3 regions of the Luedemannella helvata genome follow, and region 1 is predicted to be linked to each of the others. Evidence: predicted binding sites of a transcription regulator. Region 1 holds the regulator's gene; each other region holds the start of a gene.
The links. The regulator HrcA, encoded in region 1, represses chaperone genes, less so after heat shock. The targets are predictions, from matches to a motif close to GGTTNGCACNCTCNNNNNGAGNGTGCNAACC.

Region 1 (10,573 bases):
CGCGGTGATCTCGACCGTGCCCTCGGGGTCCGGGTTGTGGACGGTGAGGTCCTTCGGCCGGTCGAGCGAGTTCCACAGGTGGCTGCCCGGGATGACCTTCGTGGCGCCCCGACCGGTTTCCGACAGGTCGGACAGCACGTAGGCGACCTTGAGGGAGAACATCGGCCGGGGGACGGTCGGGTCCATCGTCTCGGGGTCGGAGTTCTGCCGGTAACCGTCCTGGTGCCAGCCCCAGTAGGGCTTCTCGGGCTCGGCGGCCGGGGGAGTGACGTCGAGGTGGTTGTGGTGTGAGTAGATGTTCCAACCGGCCAGGCCCCACATGTACGGGAAGGTGGTGGGGTGGGTCAGCAGCTGGCCGAACAGCTCGTCGCGCTCCAGGAAGCCGAGCAGGTGCAGGGTGCCGTCGGGCTTGACGCGGCCGGCCGCCTTCTCCTCCGCGTAGACGCGGTCGACCGCCTCTTCGAGGGCCGCGCGGTGGTCCTCGGTGAGGACGTTCCGGAGCAGCATGAAGCCCTGCTCGTGGAACTCCTTGCGGTCGACTTCGCTGATCGGCTCGTAGCCGGTGCGGCCGCCATAATCGAATGAAGCGGTCATTTCCTCCCCTTTTAAATGGGTAGGGCGGAACGGGGTGACCGGCCGATCCTAACGGCGGTTGTCGGCGCGCGGTCACCCGCGAGGCGTGCGGATAGCTCGGCGCTGTGACCAGCCTCACGCGCCGTAGGGCGCCGGTTACGCCGGGGCGAAGACCTCCGCAACGACCCGCTCGCCAGCGCCGCCGCCCGCCGCGTCGACGCGCTGCCAGCCCCGCCCGTCGGAGCGCCACTCGCGCGTACCGAACCGCACGACCCGCACGCCCCGCTCGTTCGCGTGGGCCACCAGCCAGTGCGCCAGTTGCCAGCCCGCCCTGTCGGACGGGGCGGCCAGCTCCACCCCGGTGCTCGCCGTGCCGGCGATGGTGAGCTTGTCGCCCCAGTCCTTGCGCATCGCGGCGCTCAGCCGCTCCGCGGCCACCGGCCCGCGGCTGCCCGGCTGGCCCGACAGCAGGCACGTCACCGCCCCGGCCGCGTGCCCGGCGAGGGCGTCCGTGAGCACCTGCGCCTCGTCGGCCCATTTCTGGTACGCCTCGGGATAGGCGCTGCGCTGCACCCGCTGGGCGGCCTCGGTGACCCGCATGTCCTTCCAGCCCTTGACCTTGAGCAGGGCGGTGTAGAACTTGCCGGCCGCGTAGCGCGGGTCGCGGACCTGCTCCGCGGAGCCCCAGCCCTGACTCGGGCGCTGCTGGAACAGGCCGAGCGAGTCACGGTCGCCGTGGGTGAGGTTGCGCAGCTCGGATTCCTGGAGGGCGGTGGCCAGCGCGACCACGATGGCGCGCTCCGGCACGCCGCGCCGCAGCCCCACGGCCGCGATGGTCGCCGCGTTCGCCATCTGCCCGGTGTCCAGCGACACGGCGCCGCTGTCGGCGCGCACGCTGCACGCCTGGCCCAGGAGCAGCCCGGGCAGGTTCGGGCCGACGCGTCGCAGCACGACGAAGGCGCCCACGCCAGCGATCACGGCGAGGACCACCAGCACCCCCACCACGGACCGAAGCCGCATGCCTGACCTCCGGTGGCCACCCTAGCCGGGCCGCGCCACCGGAGGCCATGAGTATGCGGCGCTACACCACGTTGACGAAGAATGTCGTCATCCGTGACGTGTTCCAGTTGCCGGCCGCGTCGACCGCGGTCGCCGTCAGCGTGTGCCGCCCGTTCGGCACCGACTCGCGGGGCACGCAGCTCCACGTGCGGTTCGCGGCGACCGTGACGACGCAGGCGACGACGCCGTCGATGGTCACCCGTACGGTCACCCCCGGCTCCGCCACGCCCGACACGTACGGCTGCCGGGTCAGCACGATCGCGCCCGGGGCGGGCGAGTGCACGGCCGGCGGCCACGGCACGAGCGTGTCCACATAGAAGGTCACCGGACGTGCCGCGCTGAGCCGGCCCGACGAGTCGCGGGCGGTCGCGTAGAGGATGTGCCGGCCCGGGCCGAACGGCCCGCCCGGCGTGCAGCTCCACGCCCCGTCCGTACCCGCCTGCGCGGTGCACAGGGCCCGGCCGTCCTCGGAGACGGTGACCACTGTGGACGCGGGGGCCGTACCCGAGACGGGCACCCGCCCGCCGGCCAGCGTGGCACCCATCCGCGGCGAGCCGATCACGGGCATCGCCGGGGCCGCCGGGGCGCTCGCCTGGTTCACGATGAAGGTCACCGGGTGGCCCGCGGTCGCGATGCCGATAGCGTCGCGCGCCGTCGGGGTCACCGTGTGCGTACCGGTGGACAGCACGGTGGACGGGACGCACCGCCAGTCGCCGGAGGCGTTGACCCGGGCCGAGCACAGCACGGAGCTGCCCTCCGCGACCGTCACCGTGGTGAACGGCGCGCCGACGCCCGCGATGGTCGGCCGGTCGGTGACGGCGGCGCCGTTGGCGGGGCCGGTGACGACCGGCTGCTGCGTCGACTCGAGGACGGTCAGGACGAAGTCGTCGATGTAGAACGGTTCCACGCCGTTGCCGGTCTCGACGCGCACCCGGAACCGGTCGTAGCCGATCGGGGGCGTGTAGATCCCCCGCAGCCGCACCCAGCGGGTCGGGCCGACGGTCACGTTGCTGACGACCTGCACGGCCGACTCGCTCGCCGCCGAGGTCTGGCTCACGGTCACGTTGACGTTGGCGGCGACGCTCAGCGCCCGCACCCACACGGACAGCTGGTAGCGGATGCCGACCCGGATGGCGCCCGTCACGTCGAGGGCGGGCCCGTGCGCGATGGCCGACCGCCCCGACACCAGCAGGCTGCGGCTGCCACTGTGCGCCACGCCGGAGGTGTTGGTGATGACGGTGGGACTCGACAGCGCGGCCCAGTTCTGGAACGTGCCGCTCTCGAAGTCCGAGTGCACGACGGCCGTCCCCGCCGCTGCGGTCGGCGCGTTCACCAGGCAACCGGCCGCGACGGTCAGCGCCACGACCGCGCCGCGAATCGTTCGTCTACTCACGTTCGCCTTAACGAGTGTCGCCGGCGCGGGTGATCATGCGGGGTGCGCCCGCGCGTGTCACCGGTCGGGTGTCACGCCCCAGGTGGGCGGTCGCTTGTCGGCGAAGGCGGCCAATCCCTCGCGGCCCTCCGCCCCGGCGAACGTGCGGGCGGACACGGCGGCGGCCGCCACGAGGCGCGCGCGCATCGCGGACGGCGCCGGACCCTCGCCGAGCACCGCGCCGGCCCCGTCGCGGCACAGCCGCTTGGTCGCCTCGAGCGCGCCGGGCGCCCCCTTCACCAGCGCGGTGGCGTACGCCGCGACGGCCGCGTCCAGCCCGTCGCCGCCGACGACCGCGGTGACGAGCCCGAAGTCCGCGGCCCGGGCGGCCGTGACCGGCTCGGCCGTGAGGTAGAGCTCGGCGGCGCCGCGCGGGGTGAGCCGCGGCAGGACGACCGGCGAGATCGCGGCCGGCACGACGCCCAGGCGCACCTCCGTGAACGCGAACGTCGCCGACTCGGCAGCGACGACAAGATCAGCCGTGGCCAGCAGGCCCAGCCCGCCGGCCCGCGCCGGACCGCCGACCCGGGCGATCACCGGCTTCGGGCACTCCCAGAAGTCCGCGAGCAGCTCCGCGACCCGCATCACCGGCAGCGGCGTGCCGGCGGCGACCGCCGCCGACGTCTCCCGCAGGTCGGCCCCGGCGCAGAACACCGGGCCGGCGTGGGACAGCACGATCACCCGTACGGCCGGGTCCGCCACGGCCGCGGCCAGCGCGGCGGCCAGCTCATCCATGAGCCGGAACGACAGCGCGTTGCGGTTGGCCGGGCTGTTGAGCGTGAGGGTCGCCACAGCGTTGTCTACGGTGAGGTCCACGGTCGGGCTGGTCATCACCGCACGCTACGGCACACTGGGAGGCATGCCCAGCACGCTGCCCGACGGCGACCCCGCCCCGCCCGACGGGTCGCTGCCCGACTCGGCCACGCGGCGCATCGGCGCGAGCGGCTTCGGCGTCTACGTGCATGTGCCGTTCTGCGCCTCGCGCTGTGGCTACTGCGACTTCAACACGTACACGGCGGCCGAGCTGGGCGGCGGTGCCAGCCAGGCGGCGTATGTCGACACCCTGACCAGGGAGATCGAGCTGGCGGGGCGGGTACTCGGAGGCGCCGCGCCGCCCGCCCAGACGATCTTCGTGGGCGGCGGGACGCCCACCCTGCTGCCGCCCGGCGACCTGGCCCGGATCGTGGAGTCGATCGACAAGACGTTCGGCCTGGCGCCGGACGCGGAGATCACGACCGAGGCGAACCCGGAGTCGGTCGGCCCGGCCTCGCTGCGCCTGCTGCGTGACGCCGGCTACACCCGCATCTCGCTGGGCATGCAGTCGGCCGCCGGGCACGTGCTGAAGGTGCTGGACCGCCAGCACACCCCGGGCCGCGCCCCGCGGGCCGCCGTCGAGGCGCGCGAGGCGGGGTTCGAGCACGTCAACCTCGACCTCATCTACGCAACGCCGGGGGAGCGCGCCGAGGACTTCGCCGCCTCCCTCGACAGCGCGATCGCGGCCGGCGTCGACCACGTCTCGGCGTACTCCCTGATCGTCGAGGACGGCACGCGCCTCGCGGCGCGGGTACGCCGTGGTGAGCTGCCCGCGCCGAGCGACGATGTGGCCGCGGACCGCTACCTGGCCGCGGACGCCGCGCTGAGCGCGGCGGGCCTGACCTGGTACGAGGTGTCCAACTGGGGCGAGGAGTGCCGGCACAACCTGATCTATTGGCGCGGCGGCGACTGGTGGGGCTTCGGGCCCGGCGCGCACAGCCACGTCGGCGGCGTGCGCTGGTGGAACGTGCGCCACCCGGCGCGCTACGCGGCGGCGCTCGCCGACGGGTTATCGCCGGCGGCGGGCCGGGAGACGCTCACCGCTGACGAGCGGCACATGGAGGAGGTCATGCTGCGGCTGCGGTTGGCCGAGGGCCTCCCGCTGGACAGGCTGACGCGGCCGGCGGACGCCGAACGGCTCGCGGAGGACGGCCTGCTGCGCCTCGACGGCGACCGGGCCGTGCTGACGCTGCGCGGGCGGCTGCTCGCCGACGCGGTCGTGCGCGACCTGTTGCCGTGACCGGGGCGCCGCGCGGCACCCCGGTCATGAGCGTGGTCACTTCACCAGCGGTACCGAGATCGGGTACTTGTAGAACTGGCCCTCGTTCGCCTTGAGACCGGCGAGGACGCCGAAGATGATGCCGACGGCCATAGCGGCGAGCCAGATCACGAAACCGATGAGGATGCAGGTCGTGATCCAGCCGATGATGCCGACGATCGACACCAGGATCTGGAAGTTCAGCGCCGCGACCGCGTGCTGGCGCACCGCCGGCGACTCGTTGCCCTTGGCGAGCAACGCGATGAGCGGCGCGATCCAGCCTGCGCAGCCCGTGCCGATAAGGGCGCCGGCGGCACCACCGAAGTGGGCGACGAGCGCCCAGGTCTTCTCATCGTTGTTGGCGTAGCCGGCCGGCGGCAGCCCAGGTCCGGGCGGCGGCGGAGGCGGCGGGTTGAGGGGAGGCTCAGTCATGGGGGTCACCGTAGGGCTATCGGGATTTTCGCGCTAGTATGCGCGCCCCCTGAGTGTCGCGACCGTGAGTGCCTGTCACGCCACGCTACGCGCGTCGCGGTCCATGGCCAGCGCGACGTAGACTGGCACTCACCGTTTCGGAGTGCCAACGCGGGCGAGGAGAGGGGAGGACGACGGGATGGCGCTGGACGACCGCAAACTCGACGTGCTCCGCGCCATTGTCGAGGACTATGTCGCCACCCAGGAGCCGGTCGGCAGCCGGGCGCTGGTCGAGCGGCACAACCTGCGCGTTTCCCCGGCCACCGTGCGCAACGACATGGCGGTCCTCGAGGAGGAGGGCTACCTGCGTCAGCCGCACACGAGCGCCGGCCGGGTCCCCACGGACAAGGGCTACCGCCTGTTCGTCGACAAGCTGTCCCGCATCAAGCCGCTCACCCCGGCCGAGCGCCGGGCCATCGAGCGGTTCCTGGCCGGGGCGGTCGACCTCGACGATGTGGTGCATCGCACTGTCCGGCTGCTCGCGCAGCTGACCCGCCAGGTCGCGATCGTGCAGTACCCCAGCCTGTCGCGCAGCCGGGTCCGCCACCTGGAACTGATCTCGATCTCCACGACCCGGCTGATGGTGGTCATGATCACTGATACCGGCCGGGTCGAGCAGCGGCTCGTCGACGTGCCCGGCCCGGTCGGCGCCGACGACGTCGTCGAACTCCGTGCCACCATGAACGAGGCGCTCGTCGGGCGTCCCCTCGCCGAGGCGCCCGTCCTCGTGCAGGGTTTCCACGAGCAGGTCCGTCCCGAACTGAGCGGCGCCATGGCGTCGCTGTCCACCGTACTGCTCGAAACGCTCGTCGAACGCGCCGAGGAGCGGGTGACCATCGCGGGCACCGCGAACCTCGCCCGGGGCAACGTGCTGGATTTCGCCGGGTCCCTGCGACCCGTGCTGGAGGCCCTTGAGGAGGAGGTCATCCTTCTCAAGCTGTTCGGCCAGGTGCGCCAGACCACAGCGCACGTGAGCATCGGCGACGAGAACGAGATCGTTGACCTGCGCAGCACCTCGGTGGTCGCCACAGGCTACGGCCCGCGCGACACCATGGTGGGCGGCCTGGGCGTGCTGGGGCCCACCCGGATGGACTACCCGGGCACCATCGCCACGGTGCGGGCCGTCGCCCGCTACCTTGGCGACGTGCTCGAGGGCAGCTGACGAGAAGAGGACTTGGGACTCACGTGGCCAAGGATTACTACGGCATCCTCGGGGTGCGGCGCGAGGCGTCTCCCGATGACATCAAGCGGGCGTACCGCAAACTGGCCAGGGAATACCACCCGGATGTGAACCCGGACCCGGCGGCGCACGAGAAGTTCAAGGACATCAACGCCGCGTACGAGGTCCTCTCCGACCCGCGCAAGCGGGAGATCGTCGACCTGGGCGGCGACCCGCTGGCCCCGCAGGGCGGCGGACCGGGTCCCGGCGGCGCGGGCCCGTTCGTCGGGTTCCAGGACATCATGGACGCGTTCTTCGGCGGGGGCGGCTCGCGCGGCCCGCGACCGCGCACGCGCGCCGGTGCGGACGCGATCCTGCGTCTCGACCTCGACCTGCACGAGACCGCGTTCGGGGTGGACGCGCCGATCACGGTGGACACGGCCGTGCTGTGCACCACGTGCAGCGGCGCCGGCACGGCCGCCGGCACCCACCCGCAGACCTGCGAGACGTGCGCCGGCCGCGGCGAGATCCAGTCGGTGCAGAAGACCTTCCTCGGCCAGGTCGTCTCCGCCCGCCCCTGCCCCACCTGCCAGGGGTTCGGCACGACGATCCCGCACCCGTGCCCGCAGTGCGCCGGCGAGGGTCGGGTGCGCAGCCGCCGCTCGCTCACCGTGAAGATCCCGGCGGGCGTCGAGGACGGTATGCGCATCCGCCTGGCCAACCAGGGGGAGGTCGGCCCCGGCGGCGGCCCGGCCGGCGACCTCTACGTCGAGATCCACGAGCGCCCGCACGACGTCTTCTCCCGCAAGGGCGACGACCTGCACTGCCGGGTCACTCTGCCGATGACCGCCGCGGCGCTCGGCACCCGTTTGACCATCAAGACCCTCGACGGCGAGGAGACGGTCGACGTCAAGGCCGGCACCCAGCCCGGCGCCTCCATGCGGCTGCGGGCCCGGGGCGTGCCCCACCTGCGCGGCACCGGCCGTGGCGACCTGCACGTCCACCTCGACGTGCGGACGCCCACGAAGCTCGACCCGGAGCAGGAGCGCCTCCTGCGCGAACTCGCCTCGCTGCGCGGCGAGGAGCTCGCCGAGGTCTCCCGCCAGAAGGGCGGCCTGTTCTCCTCGATCCGGGACGCGTTCAACGGGCACGCGTGAGCAAGCCGCTCTTCCTGGTCAGTGAGGTCCCGTCCGGTGAGCTGTGCACGCTGGACGGGCCCGAGGGCCATCACGCCGCCACGGTGCAACGCCTGCGGGTCGGCGAGGAGCTGATCCTCGCCGACGGCCGGGGCGCCACGGCGTCCGCGGTCGTCACCGCCGTCGGGCGCGGCACCCTGTCGGTGCGCGTCGTCGCTCGGGAGTACGCGCCACCGCACGCGGTCCGGCTCGTCGTCGCCCAGGGCATCGCCAAGGGGGACCGGGGGGAGTTGGCCGTCCAGGCCATGACCGAGGTGGGCGTGGACGAGATCGTCCCGTGGGCGGCCGCCCGCTCGGTGGTCCGGTGGCGCGAGGAGCGCGGCGAGCGATCCCGCCAACGCTGGGTCGACACCGCGCGGGAGGCCGCCAAACAGGCCCGCCGCCCGTGGCTGCCGGTGGTGGCCGAGGCGGCGTCCACCACGGTTCTCGCCGCGCGGTTGCGCTCGGCCGCGCTCGGCCTGGTGCTCCATGAGTCGGCAACCGCGCCCCTCGCGGCGGTGGAGCTGCCCGCCGCTGGAGAGGTCGTGCTCGTCATCGGTCCGGAGGGCGGCGTCGCCAGCGAGGAACTGGCGGCGTTCGAGGCGGCGGGCGCCCGGGCCGTCCGGCTCGGGCCCGAGGTGCTGCGCACGTCCACGGCCGGTGTCGCCGCGCTCGCGGTCCTGAGCGCCCGCCTGGGCCGCTGGGCGTAGTTACGGCCCGGACGGCCTAGGATGCGCCGTGTGAGCAACGACTGTCTGTTCTGTCGCATCGTCGCTGGCGAGATCCCCGCGACGGTCGTCCACTCGACCCCGACGACGCTGGCGTTCCGCGACATCAACCCCCAGGCGCCCAGCCACGTCGTCGTGATCCCCCGCGACCACCACCCGACGGTCGGCGCGCTCGTCGGCGCCGACCCGAACCTCGCGGCCGAGGTGCTCGCCTCGGCGGCCGAGGTGGCCGCGGCCGAGGGCGCCACGGACGGCTTCCGCCTGGTCTTCAACACCGGCCCGGCGGCGGGCCAGACGGTTCACCACGTGCACGCCCACGTCCTCTCGGGCCGCCCTCTCACCTGGCCTCCGGGCTGACGCCCCCGGCGGCCCGCGGCCGGAGTGCGCACCCTCGCGGCTTCGACGCGCGCACCCCTGCCCGTGAGAGGGGCGGGTAGGCTGCCGCGGGTGAGTGGGACGGGCGAGAATCGGCGGCTGGCACGGATCGTGCGGCGCACGCAGGCTCAGGCGCGGGTGCCCGCGCTGTCGGTGGCCGTGCACCGGGGCGACCGGCCGCTGTGGACGTTGCAGGTCGGCGACAGCGGGGTGCCGGGCGAGCCGCTCGACGCGGACACCCGGTTCCGGATCGGCTCGGTGACGAAGACCTTCACGGCCGTCCTCGTCATGCAGTGCCGTGACGAAGGCCTGATCGAGCTCGACGACCCGATCGGCCGGCACCTCGATGTGCCCCGGCACGGCGAGCTGACCGTCCGGCGACTGTTGTCGCACACCGCTGGCCTGCAACGCGAGCCGTTCGGCGACGTGTGGGACACGTTGATCGCCCCGGACGAGCGCGGACTGCTGGCCGATCTCGCGCGCGTCGAGCGGGCCCTGCCGCCCGCGCGCCGGTTCCACTACTCCAACCTGGCGATGGCGCTGCTGGGCCAGGCGGTCGCGAAGCGGCGCGGCGGCACGTGGGCCGAGGTGCTCGCCGAGAAGGTCACGAAGCCGCTCGGGCTGACCAGCATCAGCCCCGACCGGCAGCCGCGCGGCGCGGTCGGGTACCTCGTGGACACGTACTCGGATCATTCGCGGCCCGAGCCGCCCATAAACTTCGGCGCCGCCGCACCGGCCGCGCAGCTGTGGGGTACGGCCGCCGATCTGGCGCGGTGGGCCGCGTTCCTCGTCGACCCGGCCGTGGTCGATCCGACCGGCGCCGTGCTGCGCGCGCAGACGCTCGACGAAATGCGATGGCCGCGCACGACGACCGACGAGAGCCTGTGGGCGGCCGGGTTCGGCCTGGGGCTGTTGATCATCCCGCAGGGCGAGCGGATCACGCACGTGGGTCACGACGGCGCGATGCCGGGCTTCCTGGCGGGCGCGTACGGGCGTCGGGGCGGCCCGGACACCCCGCCCGCGTTCGGGGCGGCCGTGCTGGGCTCCTCGGGTACCGCCGTGCCGATCCTGAACCTGCCGCACGAGCTGCTGGCCGCCGCCGAGGCCGACGACCCGGTCGACATCACGCCGTGGGCGCCCGGTGCGGCGGCGCCGCCCGACCTGCGTTCGATCCTCGGCCGCTGGTGGGGCGAGGGCTTCGAGTACGTCTTCTTCTACAAGGACGGGACGCTGCGGGCGCGCGGCGCCGACGATCCGGCCGGCAAGCCGCCGGCGGTCTTCGAGCCGGTGGACCGTGACCTGTTGCGGACCGTCTCCGGGCGGGAGGCCGGCGAGTTCCTGCGGCTCACCCGCGACGCGACCGGCGCGGTGGTGCGGATGCACTGGGCGACGTACCGGTTCACGCGTGTGCAGGAGACGTTCGATGGGTACGACGTCCGGCAGCCGTGACGGAAAGCGGCGCGAATGGTCCGACTTATCCGTTAGACGTTTCCGGGGGTCGGCCCGATACCATAGGAGGGGTCCAGTGCT
Region 2 (10,573 bases), on a different contig from region 1:
GGTGGCGAGCGTGTCCATGCCGGTCGGGCGCAGCAGGAGCGTGGTCGGCAGCTCCTTCATGCAGGTGAGGAAGACCAGGGCGGCGCCGGCTCCGATGCCCGGCAGCAGCAGGGGCAGGGTTACCCGGCGCAGCACCGCCAGTCCGCCGCTGCCCAACGACCGGGCGACGTCCTCCAGTACCGGTGGCGCGTGTACCGCCGCGCCGGTCACGGAGGCGGCCGCGAGCGGCAGGAACAGCGCCGCGTACGCCAGGGCCAGCAACGCGGTCGTCTGGTACAGCGGGTACACCACGTTGATGCCGAAGAAGACCAGGGAGAGGCCGATGACCAGGCCGGGTAGCGCGTGGCTCAGATAGCTCAGCCGTTCCAGGGTGCCGCTGAGCAGTCCGGGGACCCGCGCGACGAGCAGGCCCAGCGGAACGGCGAGCAGGATGGTCAGCGCGGCACCCGCGGCGGACAGCAACAGCGAGTTGCCGGCCGCGGTCGCCACCTCGTCCCAGGTGCCGGGGCGGGACGCGCCCTGCGCCAACCGGTGTCCCAGACTGACCGTGGTGACGCCGAGCGCGAGCGCCAGGAGGCAGGCCAGCGCGGCCACGGCGGGCCAGCGTCGCCAGCCGAGTCGGATGCGGGCCGGTGTCCGGCGCACCGTGCCGAGCGACGCCAGTCGGGCGTCGGTCCGCCGGCTGGCGGTCTCGCCGGCGAGGATGAGTACGGTGAGCGCGACCAGGACGCTCGACAGCACGAGGGCGCCGGTCCGGTCGAAGCCGAGGTCGAAGGCGATGAAGATGGCCCGCGTGAAGGTGTCGGCCCGCAGGATCGACACGGCCCCGAAGTCCGAGAGTACGTAGAGAGCGACGAGTAGCCCGCCACCGACGATGGCTGGCCGGACCCGCCGGAGGATGACCAGGAAGGTGCGCCAGGAACCGCGCCCGAACGAGCGGGCGACCTCCTCCAACGCCGGGTCGGCAGCGGTCAGAGCTCCCGCGACGGGCAGATAGACGTACGGGTACGAACACAGGGTGAGGACCAACGCGGCCGGCCAGAATCCGGCGAACCCTTCCACGGTCGAGACCCAGGCGAACGCGGCGATGTAGGTCGGCACCGCCAGCGGCAACGCCGCCAGTACGGCGAAAGTGCGCCGCAACGGCAGGTCGGTACGGACGACCAGGAACGCCGCGCCGACGCCGAGGACCACGCTCGCGGTGGTGACCACCGCGGCGAGTCCCAGCGTGTTCAGGGCCAACCGCAGGACACGTCGGGTGAACAGCTCCTCCGCGATCCGTGCCCAGCCGGCCTCGCCGGTGCGGACCATGAGGTAGACCAGCGGGATCAGGGCCACCCCGACGGCGACCACGGAGAACGCCAGCAGCACGGGCCGCGGCGCCCACCGGCGCAACGCGCCGCCGAAGGCGGACCCGCCAGCGCGGGCCCGCCTTCGCAGGGTCAGGGAGATGCTCAGGGCACGAGCCCCGAGCTCTTGATCAGCGCGATGGTCGCCTCGAGCTGGTCCAGGTCGTTCAGGTCGACCGCCGGTACCTTCAGCGAGGCGAGCGGCGGCACGTACGCCGGCGCGGCGGCGCCCGGGATCACCGGGTACTCGAAGGTCTGCTCGGCGAAGTACGCCTGGGCCTCGGCGCCGAGGAGGTAGTCGACGAAGGCCCGGACGTCCGGGTCCGCAGCCGCCTTCTTCAGCACACCGACCCCGGCGACGTTCACCAGCGCACCGGTGTCCCCGTTCGGGAAGAAGTGCAGCTTGGCCTTCATCGTCTCCGGGGTCTTGCCCCGCTCCTTGGCGATCTCGCCGAGGTAGTAGTGGTTCACCAGACCGGCCGCGAGCGTGCCCGCCTCGACCTCTTCCACGATCTTGGCGTTGCCGTCCCGGACCTGCGGGTCGTTGGCCTTCAGCCCGGCGAGGAACTCGGTGGCCTTCGCGTCACCGTGCTGCACCCGGATCGCCGTGACGAACGCCTGGAACGACGCGTTGGTGGGCGCCACGCCGACCTTGCCCTTCCAGGCGGGACCGGTGAGGTCGAAGACCGAGGCCGGCAACTGCGCGGCGGGTACGAGATCCGGGTTGTAGACGAGTACCCGGGACCTCGCCGTCACCCCTACCCATTCGCCCCCGCGCGCCCGGTACGACTCCGGCACCTGCCCCGTCACCTCGTTCGGCAGCGGCGCGAACATTCCCTTCTTCGCCACCGCACCCAGCGCGCCGGCGTCCTGCGCGAAGAACACGTCGGCCGGCGACTTGTCGCCCTCCTCCAGCAGTTGGCTCGCCATCGCCGCAGTGGCGGCGTAGCGCGCTTCCACCGTGATCCCGCTCTGTTGCGTGAACTTCTCCAGCAGCGGCTTGACCAACGACTCGCTCCGACCGCTGTAGACGGTGATCTTCTTGTCGGACGCCGGGGTTGCGGAGGTGCCGCTGGTGCCGTCCTCCTCGCCGCCGCAGGCAGCGAGGCCGATGGCGAGAAGTCCAGCGCAGGCCAGGGTCAGCAGGGACCTTCTGGTGGGGGCGGGCATGGCAAGCTCCTTCGATTAAGCGCGAAAGCCGGGCCCTGGCTCATCTCCTGGCCGTAGAAGTTAGCAGAGCCTAACCTCACTTGGCCATCGCGGATCTCTGGCAGCGCCCGCGAACGTCACAGCTCCCGTCCGCCTGCCGTGAGGAGCGATCCGGGGCGTGCGCGAGCACACCGCCTTCCGGGGGTCGCACCAAGATCTAGTGCCGGCATCGGTCGTCGCGGAGAACCCGGTGCCGTCGGGATGGCCGAGCGCCCCCGAAAGGGATCGCCGCCGCACCATCATCAGCGGCGGGCACCAAACGAAAGCGGGGCCCGAAGGCCCCGGATCTCGCTGAGTTGCGCCGACTTCGTGCCCGCCGATCGTGCCAGCGGGGTCTCCCCTGGTCGACTGTGTTACTGGTGGAGCTGAGGGGATTCGAACCCCTGACCCCCTCGATGCGAACGAGGTGCGCTACCGGACTGCGCTACAGCCCCCTGGACCGGGCACAAGGCTAACAGGTTCCCCGCGCGCCACGCGACTCGGTATGCCGCGTGCCGCGTGGCCTTGCCCCGAACCCGGTACATGGGTACCAGATCGGGGCAAGGCCCCTACAGCGGATCGGTGCCGTACGGGCGACCGCGCAGCGGTCCCGGACGGTCGTCGCCCTGCACGCCCGGGCGGGCCGGACGGCCCGGAGTGGGGTCGCCGGTCTCGCCCACGGCGCGGTCCAGGCGCGTGTAGCGCTCGGAGTACTCCGTGGCCCTGCGCATGGCCTCCCGGCGGGCCGCTTCGCGTTCCGCGGCCGCCCGGCGCTGGGCGTCCCTGCGCTGGGCGGCGCGCCGCTCGTGCTCACGGCGTACGGCGGCCTGCTGGGCGGCGACCCACCGGGCCCGGCGGGCCTCCCGGCGGCGCTGCTGGGCGGCCACGATGGCCCGGTTACGCAGGTGAACCATGTACGCCAGGAGCGCCGTCGCCGTGACCGCGAAACTGATCCACATGCCGGGGCCGACGAGCAGGATGCCGACGCCCTCGACGAGGTTCAGCAGGACGAGGGCGGCGAACACCCGCCGGCGCCGGTGGACGGCCGAGGCGGGGCGCCGGCGCTTGCGGGGCCGGCTGGACAGGCGGACACCGGAGGTGGCGCGACGGGTGGTCGCGCCCGCGTGCCGCCGCGGCCCGGTCGCCGTCTTCCGCCGCCCGGCGCCCGACTCACGCCCGACGCCGGACTCACGCCCAACGCCCGACTCACGGCCGACGCCCGGCTCACGACCCCCGCCGGCGACGTCTCGGACGCCGGCCGGCTGCCGCGACCGGTCGCCCGTGTCGAGGGCGACCACGTCGGGCGACCAGGGGACCTCGCGCGGCGGGTTGACCGGGTGGCGGCCGGGGACGGTACGACGACTACGGCGCCGGGCGAGCACCCGCGCCGTAGACGTCGTCCGCTCCGCGGCGAGCCGCTCGGTGGCGTCGTACCGACGCACCAGCGCGGGCGCGAGGGCGAGCAGGCTCGCCGCGGCGAGGACAGCGAGGAGCACCGACGTCGGCACGCCCTCCCCCTCCGCGACTGGCCGTGACAAGAAGCATCAGTAAAGCTTCAGATGGCGCAGTACCACCTTGCAACGAGGTTACGGGCAGGCTATGCGGTTCGGCGGATGCCACGCTGCTGGTGCCAGCGCGCGAGCAGGCCACCTTCGCCCGCAAGGTCCTCTGTGGTCAGGGCATATCCGACATGATCACGCCAGGCGCCGGCGATGTGGAGGTACTTCTGGTGGTACGCCTCCTCGCGGAAGCCGAGCTTCTCCACGACGCGGCGGCTGGCCGCGTTCTCCGGGCGGATGTTGACCTCGATGCGGTGCAGGCCGCCCTGGTCGAAGGCGTGGTCGACCGCCAGCGCGAGGGCGGTGGGGATGACGCCCCGGCCGGCGACGCGGGCGTCGACCCAGTAGCCGGCGTACGCGGAGCAGAAGGCGCGCCGCACGATGTTGCCGAGGGTGACCTGGCCGACGAGGCGCTCCACGTTGTCGGGGGTACGCAGGCAGACCGCGAACGGCATGGCGTGCCCGGCCCGGGCGGCCCGGCGCAGTTCCTTGTACACGAGCCGGAACGAGGCCGGCGAGTTCAGGTCGGCCCACGCCCCGCCCGGCGGGGTGGGTTCCCAGGGGGCGAGCCACTCCTCGTTGGCGCGGCGCACCTGCGACCAGGCCGTGGCGTCCGAGCGCCGGTAGGGCCGCAGGCTGACTCCGGACTGCGCGTCATGCAGTTCCGCGGGCCATCCCGGCACGCCGAGCATGCGGTCTACCTCCGACGATCAAGCAGCAGTACATCCACTGTAGATCCCGCCGGGGCGCCGCCGACCTTCTCGCCGAGGACGAGTAGGCCGTTGGCTTCCGCCAGCCCGGAGAGCGTATACGGTCCGCCGGCGAGGGGCTGCACGGTGTAACCGCCGCCCCGCCGCTCCTGCACCCGGGCGGGCCGGAACTCGCGCAGCCCGATCGGGGAGGCGATGGTCTCCAGCAGGTGGGCACGCACGGACGGCCGGAACACCGGCTCGGCGCCGGCGAGCACCTGGATGACCGGCCGGGCCAGCACCTCGAACCCGATCAGGGCGGAGCCGGGGTCGCCGGGGAGGCAGACGACCGGCACGTGGTCGGCCTGCGAGCCGACCATGCCGAACCCGAGGGTGGAGCACGGGAAGACGGACAGCTCGGTGAACCGTACGGACCCGTCGCGCCCCAGGATGCGCCGCAGGATGTCGCCGGGCCCGGTGCCCGTACCCCCGGTGGTGATGATGAGGTCCGAGCGCAGGGTCTGGTCCTCGATGAGCCCGCGGAGCGCCTCGGGGTCGTCGTCGCAGATGCCGACCCGGTAGGCGTGCGCCCCCGCGTCGGCGGCGGCGGCCGCCACGGCGTGCGAGTTGACGTCGACGACCTGCCCCGGCTGGCTGAGGCGGCCGGCCTCGACCAGCTCGTCGCCCGTGGCGAGCACGGTCACGCGCGGGGTCGGGCGTACGACGACGTGGCTGACCCCGGTGGCCGCGAGGGTCGCGACCAGCGGTGGGGTGACGTAGTCGCCCGGCCGGGCGATCACCGCGCCGGCCGCGATCTCCTCGGCCGCGCGGCGCACGCCGTGGCCGCGCTTGGGGGCCTGGCGGATCTCGACGGACGCCATGCCCTCGTCGGTAAAGTCGAGCGGCACGATCACGTCCGTGGTGGCGGGCAGGGGCGCCCCGGCCGCCACGGCGAAGCAGGTGCCGGGCACGAGCCGCACCGGCCGCCAGCTCGCCGCGGAGAGGTCCCCGACGACGTTCAGGCGGACGGTACGGCCGAGCGCGGCGGCGGCCAGGTCGTCATAGCGGGCGGCGTACCCGTCGATGGCGGCCTGGTCGTACGCGGGGAGCGCGCCGAGCGCGCGTACCTCCTCTGCCAGCACGTTCCCGAACGCCTGGGTGAGGTCCAGGTCGAGCGGGGGCAGTGCGCGCACACGGCGCAGCACGCCCGCCAGGTAGTCGGCGAGCGAGGTCAGCTGAGGGGTACGGGTCAGCGTGATCTCCGCAGTCATCCATTATCCGTCCGATTTAACAAACTCCGACAACCAGTCCTTGAACGCGGGCCCAAGGTCCTTGCGCTTGCAGGCGAGTTCGACGACCGCCTGCAGATAGCCCAACGGAAGACCGGTGTCGTAGCGCACGCCCCGGTACACGATTCCGTGCACGGGGGTGCCCTCCGCCAGCAGCAGCGCCATGGCGTCGGTCAACTGGATCTCGTTGCCCGCGCCCGGCTTGGTCCGCTTGATGGCGTCGAAGATGGTCGCCGGCAGCACGTAGCGTCCGATCACCGCGAAATTGCTGGGCGCGGTGCCCTGCTTCGGCTTCTCGACGAGTCCGGTCACCCGGAAGACCTCGCCGGCGCCCTGGGCGGCCTCGGCGAGGCCGGCCTCGGCGACCTCCACGGACGCGATGCCGTAGCGGTCGACCTCCTCGGGGGAGACCTCCAGGAAGGCGAGCACGATGCCGCCGGTCCGGGCCTGCAGCTCGATCATCCCGGGCAGCAGCGGCTGCGCCTCGTCGACGAACTCGTCACCCAGGAGAACCACGAACGGCTCATTTCCCACGTGGGACTCGGCGTAACCGATGGCGTGCCCGAGCCCGAGCGGCTCGCCCTGGCGGCAGGTGTAAATCTCAGCCAGCTCGGAGGGGCGGCGCACCGCGGCGAGGCGTTCCATGTCGCCCTTCGCCTCAAGGCGCGCCTCCAGGTAGGGCTGGCGGTCGAAGTGGTCGACCATGCTCGTCTTGCCGCGTCCGGTGACGAGCAGGACGTCGCGGATGCCACCGGCGGTGGCCTCCTCCACGATGTACTGCAGCACGGGACGGTCGACGACGGGCAGCAACTCCTTCGGCACCGCCTTGGTGGCGGGCAGGAAGCGGGTGGCGAGGCCGGCGGCCGGAATGACCGCTTTGACGGCGCGCTGGGTGGTGGCGTGGTCCGGCATGCGCCGAGACTATCGGCAGCGGCGCCGCCCGCCCCGCCCTGACCCTCTCGACGCGCCGCCGACTGCGATCCTGATCGGGTGACATCGGCCACGGGTTCGTCCGGCACGACCAAGGCGGACTGGCGCCGCCGCCTGCTGGCGGCACGGCGCGCGCGGTCCCTCGCCGATCGGGCCGCCGCCGACTCCGCGCTGGTCAACACCCTTATGAGTACGTGCGGGGAGCGTGGCGTACGGGTCGCGGCGGCGTACTCGCCGCTCCTGACGGAGCCCGGCGGGCCGGGCCTGCTGCCGGCGCTCGCGTCGGTGGCCTCGTCGGTGCTCATTCCGGTCCTGCTGGCCGACCGTGACCTTGACTGGGAGGCGTGGTCGGCGACCGGCCCGCTGCTCGGAAAGGCGGCGATCGGCCGGGCCGACCTGGTCGTGGTGCCGGCCGTGGCGGTTGACCTGCGCGGCGTGCGGTTGGGTCGCGGCGGTGGGTCCTACGATCGGGCGCTCACCCGGGTCGCCCCGGGCGCCCTGGTGGTCGCTCTGCTGTTCGACGGCGAACTGGTCGACGCCCTGCCCGCGGAGCCGCACGACCGGCGCGTGGACGCGGTCATCACCCCGTCGGGTGGTCTTCGTCACGTCGGCTGAGATTCGACCCGTGTCCTGGGTGTCGATCGGGACACGAAAACTGGACACTTTGCCGGTCTATGCGCCACCATTGGCACTCGTGGCGCCAGAGTGCCAAGTTTCTTGATCACGGAGGCGGAGAAGTGCCCACCTACCAGTACGCCTGCACCGCGTGCGGCCACCAACTCGAGGCCGTCCAGTCGTTCTCGGACGAGCCGCTGAGCGTCTGCCCGGCGTGCGAGGGCAAGCTGCGCAAGCTGTTCAACTCGGTAGGCATCGTCTTCAAGGGCTCGGGCTTCTACCGGACGGACTCCCGCTCGGGCGCGAAGGACTCCACGGGCGGCACCACCCCGGCCCCCGCCCAGAAGTCCGAGTCGGCGGCGAAGGAGACGAAGCCGGCCACCACCGCGGCGTCGTCGACCAGCACCCCGGCCGCGACCACCACCTCATCCGCGCCCGCCAAGGCCTGAACCTCTCGTTCGGCGAGCGCACCAACACAAGCACGGCGGGAACCCGCCCCCCTGAGGCCACCCTCCGGCCGCACCTCTTCACCCCTCCCCACCGTGCCCGTGGGCCCGCCCCGCCCCGCCAAAGTCACGCATATGGCGGGGTGGAGGACGACCCGCCTCGCCAAAGTCGCGCATTTGGCGAGGCCGCGGGCATCCGCCCCGCCAAAATCACGCCTTTGGCGAGGTGGAGCAGGGCCCGCCCCGCCAAAATCACGCCTTTGGCGACATGACGCGCCCCTCGCCCCGCCAAAATCACGCCTTTGGCGACACGGCGGGCGCCGCGAGCCGCCAAAATCACGCCTTTGGCGACGCGGCGGGCGCCGCGAGCCGCCAAAATCACGCCTTTGGCGACATGACGCGCCCCTCGCCCCGCCAAAGTCACGCATATGGCGACGCGGCGGGCGCCCCGACCCGCCAAAATCACGCCTTTGGCGACACGGCGGGCGCCCCGACCCGCCAAAGTCACGCCTTTGGCGACGCGGCGGGCGCGACCGACCCGGCAAGGTCACGTCCTTGGCCAGCAAAGCGGGCATTTCCCCAGGCCGCCCGCCGTTGCCATCCACCCACCGCCACTCACTAGAAGCCCTATAGTCCGAAATATGAACATTGTCCGGGGCTTTAAGGAATTCATCGTTCGCGGGAATGTCATCGATCTTGCGGTCGGCATCGTCATGGGGGCCGCGTTCGGCGCGGTGGTCAATTCTTTCGTCAACTCGTTCATCGCGCCGCTGGTCAAGCTCGCCACGGGCGGCAAGGCGGTCAGCGGCACATGGCGCGTCAAGGACGCCGTGTTCGACTGGGGCGGGTTCATCAACGCGGTGATCACGTTCCTGCTCACGGCGGCCGCCGTGTACTTCTTCGTGGTCGTGCCGATCAACCGGCTCAACCGGCGCCGCAGGGCCGAGGAGGAGGCGCAGCTCAGCGACGAGGCGCGGCTGCTCACCGAGATCCGCGACGAACTACGGACCCGCTAGTCCCAGTGTGGCGGGCGGTCGGCGAGCAGCCGGTCGTCGTTGTCGGAGGAGCGCTCGCCCCAGCCCGCGTCCGTGTCGTCGCGGGTCGAACGGGGCAGCACGGGAGCATCGTCGACGAACGGCGCCTCGTCGTCCAGGTCGACCACGCGATCGTCATCAACACCAGGTTGCACGGGACGAGCGTAGCGCCGCCCGGGTTGCGGTTGAATGACGGGAGTGGACACGACCGGTGACGTTCTGGCGCTCCTGATCAGGCGGTACGCGTTTCGCGAGATCGCCGCGCTGCTCGGCGCCGGCCTGCTGGCCGAGGACATCCCACCGCACCGGGCGGCGGTGGCCCAGCAGCTGTGCGCGTACGGGCAGCGCCTGTTCGACCTGGACGGCGAGGACCTGGCGAACCCGGACGCGGCGACCGGCGCCAACCTGGACACCTCGCTGGTCGACTCCACCCACGACCACGTGCCGGCGCACCTGATCCGGCGGGGCGCGCAGTGCCGCATGCCCCAGTCGCCCGACGAGGAGCCGCGCGCGGCGCTGCGTACGCTCGTTCCGGCGTACCAGCTGGTTCTGGAAGTTGTCGCCGCGCGGTGGCGACGCCACGAGACCGCGTCACTGCTGGCGGCGCTGCACATCGCGAGCCAGTATTCCTACCTGCTGGCGTGGGAACGGGCGCTCGGGCACGCCGGCGACCCGACGCGGCTGGTCCGCGACGAGACGGTCGTGGGGCTCGACAGCCGGTTCGGGGTGTGGGAGGCCACCGACTGCCCGCATACGCGACCGGAGCGGGCCGCCGCCAGCCGGGCGCTGCGCGTGTCCCGCTCGACGGACCTGAGCTGGCGCAACTATCTCGATCGGCAGCATTCGACGATGGCCCGGGCGCTGGGAGTGTGCGCGGCCAACTGCATGACCCCGTGCACGGTGATGGGGAGCCGGCGGGAGGCGGAACGGGTACGGCTCGGCGCGGCGTGCCGGGCGGCGTTCGCGTTCGCCGAATCGGCGGTGATCCGGATGCGCCACGCCGCGCCGGTGGGCCACGGGTTCGGGCTGCCGTCGCGCGACGAGGTGGCCACGGCGTGGCAGGGCAGTCGGATCGTCATCGCCAGGCACGGCGAGGTGGCCGCGGCGGTCCTCGCGGAGGACGGCTTCCCGCTGCCGGGCCTGCCGTCGCTGCTGTCCGGCATCGCCGGGCGACGGTTGCGGCCGGACACCCTGCTGGCCGACACGGCCGCCGAGATCACCGCGCGGCTGACTCCCTAAGCTGGACGGATGGCCGCCAAGGGAATGCTTCCGCTCGACGACGCGCTCGCCGAGGTGCGGGCCGCGCTGCTCGACCGGGGCCGCCTGATCCGCGCGGTCGCGGCCGGTCGTCGCAAGGGCATGACCCCCTCACTCGTACGCGCGCAGCTGCGCCCCGTGGCTCTCAAGTCCGGGGACCGGTTGCAGATCGTGACCGACGACGGGGCGCGCCCGCACACCCGCAACGTGGGCTGGG
Region 3 (10,573 bases), on a different contig from region 1:
AGCGGGCAACTATGTCGTGTATGAGCTGGCGCCTTTCCGCCAAGTCGTTGCAGGTATCGCGGCGCACCATCACACTCACGGGCGTTGACAATCTTTGTCGGCGGCGCGGGGCGCCGGCAAACGCTACGGAGGCACATGCCATGACGTACCCACCCCAGGGCCCGGCCGACGATCCGTACGAGCCGCCCACCAACATCACGCCGCCGGCGCCGCCGGCGGGCGACTATCCTCCGCCGCCGCCCGGGTACGGCCCGCCGCCCTCGCAGCCGCCTGGTTATGCCGCTCCGCCACCAGCGCCGCCGCCGGGATACGCCGCACCCCCGCCGGGGTACGCCGCGCCGCCGCCGGGGTACGCCGCACCGCCGCCCGCGAGCTCGTACGCGGTGCCCTCGGGCTACCAGAGCGTCGGCGACCCGCTGGTGCCGGCCGGCCCCGACTTCAGCACCTGGTTCGCCAAGCTGCAGGAGGTCGCGAAGCGCAGCTGGAAGTCGGCGCTGATCATCACCGGCCTGGGCATCGCGCTGCCGCAGGCGGTCATCGCCATCCTGCAGCAGTTCGCCATTGGCGCCTGGACATTCTCGGTGCTGGAGATCGGCGACCTGGGCACCGCCCTCGGCAGCCTGATCGGCGGCCTCTTCGTGCTCCTGCTCGCGTATGTCGGCGTGGCGTTCGTGGCGTCGATCGCGTGGGCGGCCGGCACCTGGGCGCTGGTCCAGGAGGCCGCCACCGGGCAGAGCGCCAACATCGGCGCGGCCTTCAAGTTCGGCACGTCGCGGGCCATGCGGCTGTGGCCGTGGGCGATCGTCGCCGGCATCGCGTTCGGCATCGGCAGCGCCTGCTGCTACCTGCCCGGTGTCTACGCCGCGTTCGCGTTCAGCATGTTCGGCTTTGTCGGCCTGTTCCAGCGCGGCGTGAACCCGGTCGGCGGCTCGTTCCAGATGACCCACTCGGACTTCGGCCCGAACCTGGGCAAGATCCTGCTGACCTTCGTGCCGTTCGTGATCTTCGGGTACGTCATTCCGTTCGTCTTCGGCCTGCTCGCCGCCGCCGTGGCGGGCGCCTTCAGCTACGGCTTCACGTACGACCTGACGTTCGGGCTTGTGGCGGCCTTCGGTCAGCTGATCGCGGCCCCGGGATACGCGGCGCTGCTGCTCGGCCTACTGCCCACCTACGCCCAGCTGCGCGCCCGTCAGGCGCCGGTCTCGACGCCGCTGTTCCAGCAGGAACTGCAGTCCTGACGCAAACCTGATGGATCAGGGGGTTCGTGCCCGGCCGGGCACGAACCCCCTGATCATTTCGGCGGTGATGAGGGCTACGGTCCCGGCGGGGCGCTTGCACTCGACTAGGCTGAGTGCTAAACAAGTGATTGGCACTCCCCTAGGGTGAGTGCCAGACCTCCCGGCCCGTGCCGAGGGGTCTCTGGTCGGGGCGGTGGGGCGCCACGGGCCAGACCGGGCGCCGGTGACGGCGGTTCGGGCTGGCGCGCGGAGCCGGTCGTCGCGGGCTTATCCGGCCCGACCTACGGAGCGGTCGGCACCATCGGCCGCTTTCGAAGGTGCGTAAAGGTCAGGCGGCTCACGCCGTCGCGACAGACTGTCCAGGAGGACAACGCCGAATGGCCAAGATTATCGCGTTCGACGAGGAAGCGCGCCGCGGTCTCGAGCGGGGCATGAACGTCCTCGCCGACGCCGTCAAGGTGACGCTGGGCCCCAAGGGCCGCAACGTCGTGCTCGAGAAGAAGTGGGGTGCCCCCACCATCACCAACGATGGTGTGAGCATCGCCAAGGAGATCGAGCTCGAGGACCCGTACGAGAAGATCGGCGCTGAGCTGGTCAAGGAGGTCGCGAAGAAGACCGACGACGTGGCCGGTGACGGCACGACGACGGCGACCGTCCTGGCCCAGGCGCTGGTCCGCGAGGGCCTGCGCAACGTCGCGGCCGGCGCGAACCCGATGGCCCTCAAGCGGGGCATCGAGGCCGCCGTGGCGTCCGTCGCGGAGGAGCTCGCCAAGCTCGCCAAGGACGTCGAGACCAAGGAGCAGATCGCTTCCACGGCCTCCATCTCGGCCGGCGACACCACCGTCGGCGAGATCATCGCCGAGGCGATGGACAAGGTCGGCAAGGAAGGCGTCATCACCGTCGAGGAGAGCAACACCTTCGGCCTCGAGCTTGAGCTCACCGAGGGCATGCGCTTCGACAAGGGCTACATCTCGGCGTACTTCGTGACTGACGCCGAGCGCATGGAGGCGGTCCTGGAGGACCCCTACATCCTCATCGTGAACAGCAAGGTCGGCTCCGTGAAGGACCTGCTGCCGATCCTGGAGAAGGTCATGCAGTCGGGCAAGCCGCTGCTGATCATCGCCGAGGACGTCGAGGGTGAGGCGCTGTCGACCCTCGTCGTCAACAAGATCCGCGGCACCTTCAAGTCGGTCGCCGTCAAGGCGCCCGGCTTCGGCGACCGCCGCAAGGCCATGCTGCAGGACATCGCGGTCCTGACCGGTGGCCAGGTCGTCAGCGAGGAGGTCGGCCTCAAGCTCGACAGCGTCGGGCTGGACCTGCTGGGCCGCGCCCGCAAGGTGGTCATCACCAAGGACGAGACGACCATCGTCGACGGTGCCGGTGACGCCGACCAGATCCAGGGTCGCGTCAACCAGATCCGCGCCGAGATCGAGAAGTCGGACTCCGACTACGACCGCGAGAAGCTGCAGGAGCGCCTGGCGAAGCTCGCCGGCGGTGTTGCGGTCATCAAGGTCGGCGCGGCCACCGAGGTCGAGCTCAAGGAGCGCAAGCACCGCATCGAGGACGCCGTCCGCAACGCGAAGGCGGCCGTCGAGGAGGGCATCGTGCCCGGCGGTGGCGTGGCGCTCGTGCAGGCCGGCAAGACCGCGTTCGACAAGATCGACCTGGTGGGCGACGAGGCCACCGGTGTGCAGATCGTCAAGGTCGCGCTCGACGCCCCGCTGCGTCAGATCGCCGTCAACGCCGGCCTCGAGGGTGGCGTCGTCGTCGACAAGGTGCGCAACCTGGAGGCCGGCCACGGCCTGGACGCCGCCTCGGGCGAGTACGTCGACCTGCTCAAGGCCGGCATCATCGACCCGGCCAAGGTGACCCGCTCGGCGCTGCAGAACGCCGCGTCGATCGCCGCCCTGTTCCTCACCACGGAGGCCGTGGTGGCGGACAAGCCGGAGAAGGCCGCCGCGCCGGCCGCCCCCGGCGGCGGCGAGATGGACTTCTGAGTCCAGCGCAACGCCGTTGGGAAGGGCGGGCCGCATGTGCGGCCCGCCCTTCCGCTATGTCCGGATACCTACCGGGTGGCCGGCTCGCGTACTCCGGACGAAACATCGACGCTCCTTCGAAGTGTTAAAGTGCCCCGTGCTTTCGCGTGTGAAAAGCCTGCTCGGCAGCGTTCCCCTGTATGTCGGCCTGCAGAAGGCCGTCGGCGCCCATCGGGTGCGCTACCTGGCCCTTGAGCGGCTCGACCTGAAGGACGGCGACGTCATCCTCGACGTCGGCTGCGGCCCGGCGTACTACTTCGACCGGCTGCCCAACGTGAAGTACTACGGCTTCGACACCTCGGAGCGCTACATCGACCACGCCCGCAAGCAGTTCGGCGCGCGGGGCGAGTTCCGGTGCGAGATCTTCACCGAGGAGCACCTGCCCGACCTGCCGCCGGTCGACAAGGTCATCCTCATGGGACTGCTGCACCACCTCACCGACGAGCAGTGCCGGCACCTGCTGGACCTCTCGGCCCGCGCGCTCGCCCCCACGGGCGAGGTCATGTCGATCGACCCGACGTTCGAGCCGAAGCAGAACCCGATCGCCAAGTGGATGTCGGCGAACGACCGGGGCGAGCACGTGCGCCACCCGGAGGGCTTCGTCGCGCTCGCCAAGGAGTCGTTCGGCGACATCGAGGGCGAGATCGTCAACGACATCACCCGCGTACCCACGACCACGTGGCTCATGCGCATGCGCAAGCCGCTGGTGACCGCCGGCAACTGAGCCTACGGGCGGGTCATCCGCAGCACGTCGAGCGCCTCGGCCAACTGCTCGGCGGTGATCCGTCCGCTGGCGACGTGGCCGCGCTCCTCGACGACCGCCCGGATGGTCTTGTTCTCTTTGAGCGCCTGCTTGGCGATGGCCGCCGCCTCGTCGTAGCCGAGGTGCCGGTTGAGCGGCGTGACGATCGACGGGGAGCTTTCCGCGTACTCCAGGAGGATTTCGGTGTTGGGCTCGAGCCCGGCGACGCAGCGGTCGGCGAGCAGGCGGGCGGAGGCGGCCAGCAGGCGCACCGATTCGAGCAGGTTGCGGGCCATCACCGGGAGCATCACGTTGAGCTCGAAGTCGCCCTGCGAGCCGGCGAACGCGACCGCCGCGTCGTTGCCGATGACCTGCGCGCACACCTGCCGCACGGACTCGCACACCACCGGGTTGACCTTGCCGGGCATGATGCTGGACCCGGGCTGCAGATCGGGAATGTTGAGTTCCCGCAGCCCGGTGCGCGGGCCCGAACCCAGCCAGCGAATGTCATTCGCGATCTTGTAAAGGCCCACCGCGATCGTACGCAGCTGACCGCTCACCTCCACGAGGGAGTCCCGGGCGCCCTGCGCCTCGAAGTGGTTGCGCGCCTCCGACAGCGGCAACCCGGTGCGGTCGGCCAGGCGCTCGATCACCTTCGCGGCGAACCCGGGCGGCGTGTTGATGCCGGTGCCCACGGCCGTGCCGCCCAGCGGCAGCTCCCCCAGCCGGGGCAGCGTCGCGGTGAGCCGCTCGACGCCGTAGGCGACCTGCGCGGCGTACCCGGAGAACTCCTGGCCGAGGGTGATCGGCGTGGCGTCCATGAGGTGGGTGCGGCCCGCCTTGACGATGTCGCGCCACTGTTCGGCCTTGTCGCCGAGCGTCTGCGCGAGGTGGCCCAGGGCCGGGATGAGGTCGTTGCTGACCGCCCCGGTCGCGGCCAGGTGGATCGACGACGGGAACACGTCGTTGGACGACTGCGAGGCGTTCACGTGGTCGTTGGGGTGCACGCTCCTCGCGACCCGCTTCTGCGCGAGCGTGGCGATGACCTCGTTGGCGTTCATGTTCGAGGAGGTTCCCGACCCGGTCTGGAACGTGTCGATCGGGAACTGGTCGTCGTGCGCCCCGGTGGCCACCTCGTCGGCCGCCGCCGCGATCGCGACGCCGAGGTCGATGTCGAGGACGCCCAGCTCGACGTTGACGGCCGCGGCCGCCGACTTGATCAGAGCCAGGGCGTGGATGTGGGCCGGCTCCAGGCCCCGGCCGGAGACCGGGAAGTTCTCCACGGCCCGCTGCGTCTGTGCCCGCCACAGCGCGTCCGCCGGCACGGCCACCTCGCCCATCGTGTCCCGCTCGATGCGTACGTCCACGCCCCAATCCTGCCACGCTCGGCCTTGGTATCACTGAGCCTTTCCACCTGTGCCGTGGGGCGACCGGGTTCGGTGTCCTCGGCGTGGCATCGCTCCATATAGGACACCTTCTCCAAGTCCTGTGAAACCCGAGCTACACCACCCAGATACTGCAGGCCATCGCCGTGCGACAACACGTCAAAGACCAGTGCTCACGAGGTTGGGACAGGCTTTATGTAGACACCGGCCCGTCTGCCTGGGCTTGACCTGCCCCGGCAGGTTGGAAGTCTTCACTCTTGGCATCAAAGTAGATGCGACATTTGGACTAGCGGACTCTGGCGAAGAACGTCACGTAGTTGGGCAGCAGGCAACTTCTTAACCGTACCTGCTTTACCCGATAGGCGCATTGTCCAGTTGCCACCTTCGAGATCCAAGACTTGGAGGCTGCGCTTCAATCGCACATCCGTGTATTCACTTAGGTCAAGAATGTATGCTTCGTAGCGGGTACCAGCCCTGTGCTGATCGGAGAATCCGGCCTGAATAAGATGCACAAATCGCATGTCCGCAAGTTGACCAAGAATCTCATAACCTATTTCATTCTTTTCCGTCATGTCCACGCGAAAATATGTGTATCCGGATGCCTTAACACTCGTTGAGAGCTTCTCCAAGGCCTGAAGTAGGCTCCTAGAGTTCTCCGATGAAACATCTTGCTCCAAGTCGCGCTTCTTGCTACGAGCTGATGTTCCAGCCGCCTTCGCAACGTCCTCTCGGCCGATCTCTTGAGCCTGAGGCCTGGACTGTCGCGCCGCGACAATCGAGGAAGCAAAAAGATTCAGATAGTCTCGAGGAACTCCGCCGGAGGCAAGCACCAGCCGACCGAGCGCCTCCGGCTTCGCGATCGATCCAGGCTGCTTAATTCCCGCCGCAGCAGTGTAGTTGGTGAGGACAGACTCCAGAAAACTCTGGGCGGAAGCCGGATCCTCTAGAGTGACATCCAAGTCAATTTGTGAGGCATCGTGCGGAACCTCTAAACCTACTTTCGAGGACGGCTCAAATGGCCTTGTGAGACGCTCGATACTCGCCACCTTTAGCCAGCCATCGCAGTCACGAAGCATGCCTGCCAAGTCATCTAGAAGGTGGGACTGAAGCGATATTGGCATCAGGTAGAAGTCATCCATAAATATATAGAGCCGAACAACACCTCCGCGAAGAACGGTCCGAAAGGCTTTGTTGATTTCGGCAATACTGACATGCTTGGCAGGCATCTCATTCTGCCGCCTACCGCGCAGGTCTTCGAGAGTCTGTTCAATTCGACCGAATGCGGCCGCCTCCGAAGTGCCAGCATGCTGAAGAACAGACGATAATGCAGCTTGAGCAACGAACTCAAAAGCCTCTGCACCGTCAAGCTTACGCAGAACATGAGTGTTGATCCAGACAGTCACATGCCCCTCTCTTTCAGCGACCCTCTTCGCCTCTAGAAGAAGAGATGTCTTTCCGACTCCTCGGCGCCCATAGATGAGCTGATGACGCGAAGCGGCCACAGCTGCCAGGCTTGCACGCGGATCTTCAACATATTTAAGACTCGGCAAAGCATCCGATGTCCGCGACCGCGCCTCGAGCAGATTGATGAGCTGTGTTACGTCACGACCAGCAAGCCTGCCGCCATCCTTTCTACCACCTTGTTCCTCTTCGGAAATTACATCGGGCCGAAAAATCACGGCATACGGCGCTTCGTCGACTTTCTCGGTATTCAGAGATCGCTCAATTGTCCCGGCGAGGCTCTGCGCCACTGCAAGAGAGTCTTCCGGCACGAGGATGATGAGCCAATTCTCGCCTGGGAAGTTTCGCTCATCGATACGGCGAACCTCGACGTCCGCATCGGACAGGATGCGAGTGACCTCTTCGGAAAAGCGATTAGAGGACATTAGACATATCCGTTCGTAAGGGCGAAATCTTCGCACGCGCCTAAGAAGGTTGCGGCAATGGAAGCCAGTTCCCTGGCGTCCTTCTCCCAACCGGCCTGTCCGACCGGGTAGCAATCGTAATCCGCTTGATTTCGCAGCAAGCGCGCCTCGGTCAACTCTACTTCTCTTGCTCTCACATCGTTCATTGTTACAGGCAAATGTCTGGGCAACTCATTGTGACGCTCATAGTCGTCACCCCGCTCCACGGCAAAGACGATCGCGCGCGCACCGTGGTACATCGCGTAATAGTGTCGACTTATCGCAGAACGGAACTCAAGGTTCCGCACCAACCCGTCCCCCGCTCGCAGCTTTTCGCCAGCTAGGGCCAAGCGATCAGAGACTACCTGACGCACGATAATTGAAAGCGGGAAAGGGTTCCGGCCAGAGGTCGGCAGAGCAGAGATCTGAGACTTCTTAAGCGTAGAGACGTTTAGATTCACCAAGTCCAACGCACTGGCAATGGGCATCGATGTCTCCGTTACATCGGGCAGGCAGACATCTTGCCATAAGGCATGGGCATCCGGTATCGGCTCCTTCCAGACTGTGATACCACCCGAAGGAAACCGGAAATGATCTTGGGGTACTCGCTGGGCTGCCCATCTGCCCGGCAGAGAGCTGATCCGCCACCACCGCGCTTGGATCAGACTGCGATGACGGCGGTTGATCCCGGCAACCAAGCCCTCCTCGCCTTAGCGTGGCTGCGTCACGGCGACACCTACTACCGACTGGCCGCCTGAATCGGCGTCAAAGTTGGGCACCTTCTACCGCTACCTACGCGAGGCAGACGACCTGCTCGCCGCCCAGGCACCCACCCTTCACCCAAGCCGCCGACCGGGCAGCCCGTACCTGTCCTGGCCGTCCCCGCCGCCCACGTCCGGCAATCCGTTCGCCGACTGTCTCGGCATCATCAACGACGCGGCGGAGTTCGCGCTCTGGTTGTCGCCACACATCCTCGACAACACGACGCGTGTCCTCATGGCAGTGGTCGGCACACCGAAGGAAGAGGCCGCCGACTATCGGGAGATCCTCCTCGAGATGGCAGACGCGTCAGGCGGCGGGTTCCTCACTCCACCCCGGACGGTGCACGACTGCCCGGATCACGAGAACAACCTGGTGCTCGACCTCGCCGTCGAGGTCGGCGCGCTGCTCGTCGTGTCCGAGGACACCGACCTCACCGGCATGTCACCGTGGCGTGGCGTGCCCATCCTGCGCGCCCGCGAGTTCGCCGGCCGTGTCGACGCCATGCGCCGCCACCGCCGCTGACCACCTCGCGCCAAGAGCACTCGCGTACCGAATCCGGCCGGCAATTCCGTACCTAAGGTCACTCTGCGACGCGGGAGAGCACGCGGAGCACGCGGAGCGCGGGAGCACGCGCGCGCGGGAGCACGCGCGCTCCGCGCTCGCGCGGGACGCACGGAGCGGGCAGTGGGCCCGGCGCAGGTGCGCCGGGCCCACTGTCGTGGGGCGGGGGGTCAGCTGACGGTGCAGGTGGGGGTGGGTGCGGTGTTGGTGCCGGTCCAGTTCGCCAGGAAGCCGAACGTGGTGCTGGCACCCGCCGCCAACGAGCCGTTCCAGGCCTCGTTGGTCACGGTCACGGCGGATCCGGTCTGGGTGTACTTGCCACCCCACAGCTGGGTGACCGTCTGGCCGTTGGCGAACGTCCAGGTCACGGACCATGAGGTGCTGGCCGTGGACCTGTTGTTCTTGACGGTGACGTCGCCCTGGAAGCCGCCCTGCCACGAGTTCGTGACCGTGTACGTGGCGACACAGTTGCCCGTGCCACCGGTCGTGACCACCGCACTCGTCGGCGGCCGCGACGTCACGACCGAACTGGTCGGCGGCCGCGACGTCACCACCGAACTCGTCGGGGGACGCGACGTAACGACCGCACTCGTCGGCGGACGCGACGTCACCACCGAACTCGTCGGGGGACGCGACGTAACGACCGCACTCGTCGGCGGACGCGAGGTCACGACCGAACTCGTCGGCGGACGCGACGTGACCACCGAACTGGTCGGCGGACGCGACGTCACGACCGAGCTCGACGGCGGCGGCTGGGTCGTGCCGCCCAGGCGGTCGGCGTAGAGGATGCCCCGGCCGTTGGTGCCCAGGTAGACCCGGCCGTAGATGCGCGGGTCGCCGGTCAGCGCCTCGGCGGCGTTGCCGTACTGGTGGGCGTCGTCGTTGATGCGTACCCAGGTCTGGCCGATGTTGTCCGAGCGGAACACGCCCTGGACGCCGTCGATCGTCGCGTAGGCGAAGACCGCCGGGTACGTCTGGCCGGGGGCCGCCTTGCCGAAGCCCACGTTGACGCCGGCCGTGGCGGCCGACACCCGCGTGAACGAGGCACCCGAGTTGGTGGAGCGCCACAGGCCGGTGGTGCTCGTGGCGTCGCCGCCGGCGAGCCAGATGTCGCCCTCGACGCCGGGCAGCGCCTTGAACTTCACGTTGCCGGTGGTGGGCAGGCCGGTGGCCGCCGTCTGGGTGAACGACTGGCCGCCGTTGGTGGAGACGTAGAACTTGCCGGCGCTGAACGCGTAGAACTTCTGCGGGTTCACCCGGTCGGACTCGATGACGGAGTTCGCCGGTACGCCGGTGGACGCCTGCCACGACTGGCCGAAGCCGACCGAGTAGATGACCTGCTGGCCCGCGTCGCCGGGCGACCAGACGAACCGGCTGCCGTCGGCGGCCGCCGCGACCGTACCGCCGCTGTTGACGCCGCCGGGCTCCTGACCCTGGAACCAGTTGGCGCCGCCGTCGGTGGAGAACGCCACGTGGCTGTCGTTGGGCCGGTCGGAGTCGGTGAAGCTGCCCGCCCGGACCATGTACGACGGGTTCAGCTCGGCGTAGTCGAGGCTGGTCGTCGACGTGAAGTACGGCTGCTGGAACATCATCGCCGGCACCGCGTCGAGGTTGGTGTGCCGGAAGCCGCCGATGTCGCCGAGACCCGAGATCAGGTTCGACGTCCCGGTCGGCGGGCTGATCAGGTCGAGCACGGCGGTCTCCTCCAGGCCCTTGACCATGGGCTTGATGGTGAACGGCGTGTTCGAGTCCCAGTTGGTGAGGTTCGTGGTGCCGTAGATCGTGGCGCCGGTGCCGTACATCATGCGGTCGGAGTTGAACGGGTCGATCTCCATCGACTCGTTCATCCAGCCGAGCTTCGGGGTGACCTCCGGCGGGGACGGGTTCGCGCCGAGGCTCAGCCACGGTACGGACGAGATGTCCATCGTGTAGCGGAAGCTGCGGT

Region 2: ABD191_RS01420 (FmdB family zinc ribbon protein) is a predicted target of HrcA. The motif match lies at 7,688-7,718, and genes of this name have one in related genera.
Region 3: groL (chaperonin GroEL) is a predicted target of HrcA. The motif match lies at 1,365-1,395, and genes of this name have one in related genera.

Annotation. Positions count from the first base shown of each region.
Region 1 is NZ_BAAALS010000014.1:47,355-57,927, forward strand. Features, by position in the region: gene ABD191_RS15540 (phytanoyl-CoA dioxygenase family protein) at 1-594, opposite strand, end outside; gene ABD191_RS15545 (hypothetical protein) at 730-1,593, opposite strand; gene ABD191_RS15550 (Ig-like domain-containing protein) at 1,655-3,025, opposite strand; gene ABD191_RS15555 (enoyl-CoA hydratase-related protein) at 3,083-3,895, opposite strand; gene hemW (radical SAM family heme chaperone HemW) at 3,924-5,117, shown strand; gene ABD191_RS15565 (DUF4870 domain-containing protein) at 5,154-5,567, opposite strand; gene hrcA (heat-inducible transcriptional repressor HrcA) at 5,746-6,768, shown strand; gene dnaJ (molecular chaperone DnaJ) at 6,792-7,922, shown strand; gene ABD191_RS15580 (16S rRNA (uracil(1498)-N(3))-methyltransferase) at 7,919-8,650, shown strand; gene ABD191_RS15585 (HIT domain-containing protein) at 8,681-9,025, shown strand; gene ABD191_RS15590 (serine hydrolase domain-containing protein) at 9,116-10,492, shown strand.
Region 2 is NZ_BAAALS010000001.1:302,326-312,898, forward strand. Features, by position in the region: gene ABD191_RS01380 (ABC transporter permease) at 1-1,395, opposite strand, end outside; gene ABD191_RS01385 (iron ABC transporter substrate-binding protein) at 1,455-2,519, opposite strand; tRNA gene ABD191_RS01390 (tRNA-Ala) at 2,916-2,992, opposite strand; gene ABD191_RS01395 (hypothetical protein) at 3,107-4,045, opposite strand; gene ABD191_RS01400 (GNAT family N-acetyltransferase) at 4,135-4,788, opposite strand; gene ABD191_RS01405 (molybdopterin molybdotransferase MoeA) at 4,794-6,056, opposite strand; gene ABD191_RS01410 (UTP--glucose-1-phosphate uridylyltransferase) at 6,060-6,986, opposite strand; gene ABD191_RS01415 (5-formyltetrahydrofolate cyclo-ligase) at 7,065-7,619, shown strand; gene ABD191_RS01420 (FmdB family zinc ribbon protein) at 7,742-8,068, shown strand; gene mscL (large conductance mechanosensitive channel protein MscL) at 8,707-9,081, shown strand; gene ABD191_RS01430 (hypothetical protein) at 9,078-9,254, opposite strand; gene ABD191_RS01435 (hypothetical protein) at 9,289-10,338, shown strand; gene ABD191_RS01440 (methyltransferase) at 10,348-10,573, shown strand, end outside.
Region 3 is NZ_BAAALS010000011.1:144,918-155,490, reverse strand. Features, by position in the region: gene ABD191_RS13540 (hypothetical protein) at 141-1,238, shown strand; gene groL (chaperonin GroEL) at 1,616-3,235, shown strand; gene ABD191_RS13530 (class I SAM-dependent methyltransferase) at 3,372-3,998, shown strand; gene ABD191_RS13525 (class II fumarate hydratase) at 4,001-5,383, opposite strand; gene ABD191_RS13520 (P-loop NTPase family protein) at 5,665-7,287, opposite strand; gene ABD191_RS13515 (hypothetical protein) at 7,287-7,793, opposite strand; gene ABD191_RS29250 (hypothetical protein) at 8,077-8,589, shown strand; gene ABD191_RS13505 (cellulose binding domain-containing protein) at 8,799-10,573, opposite strand, start outside.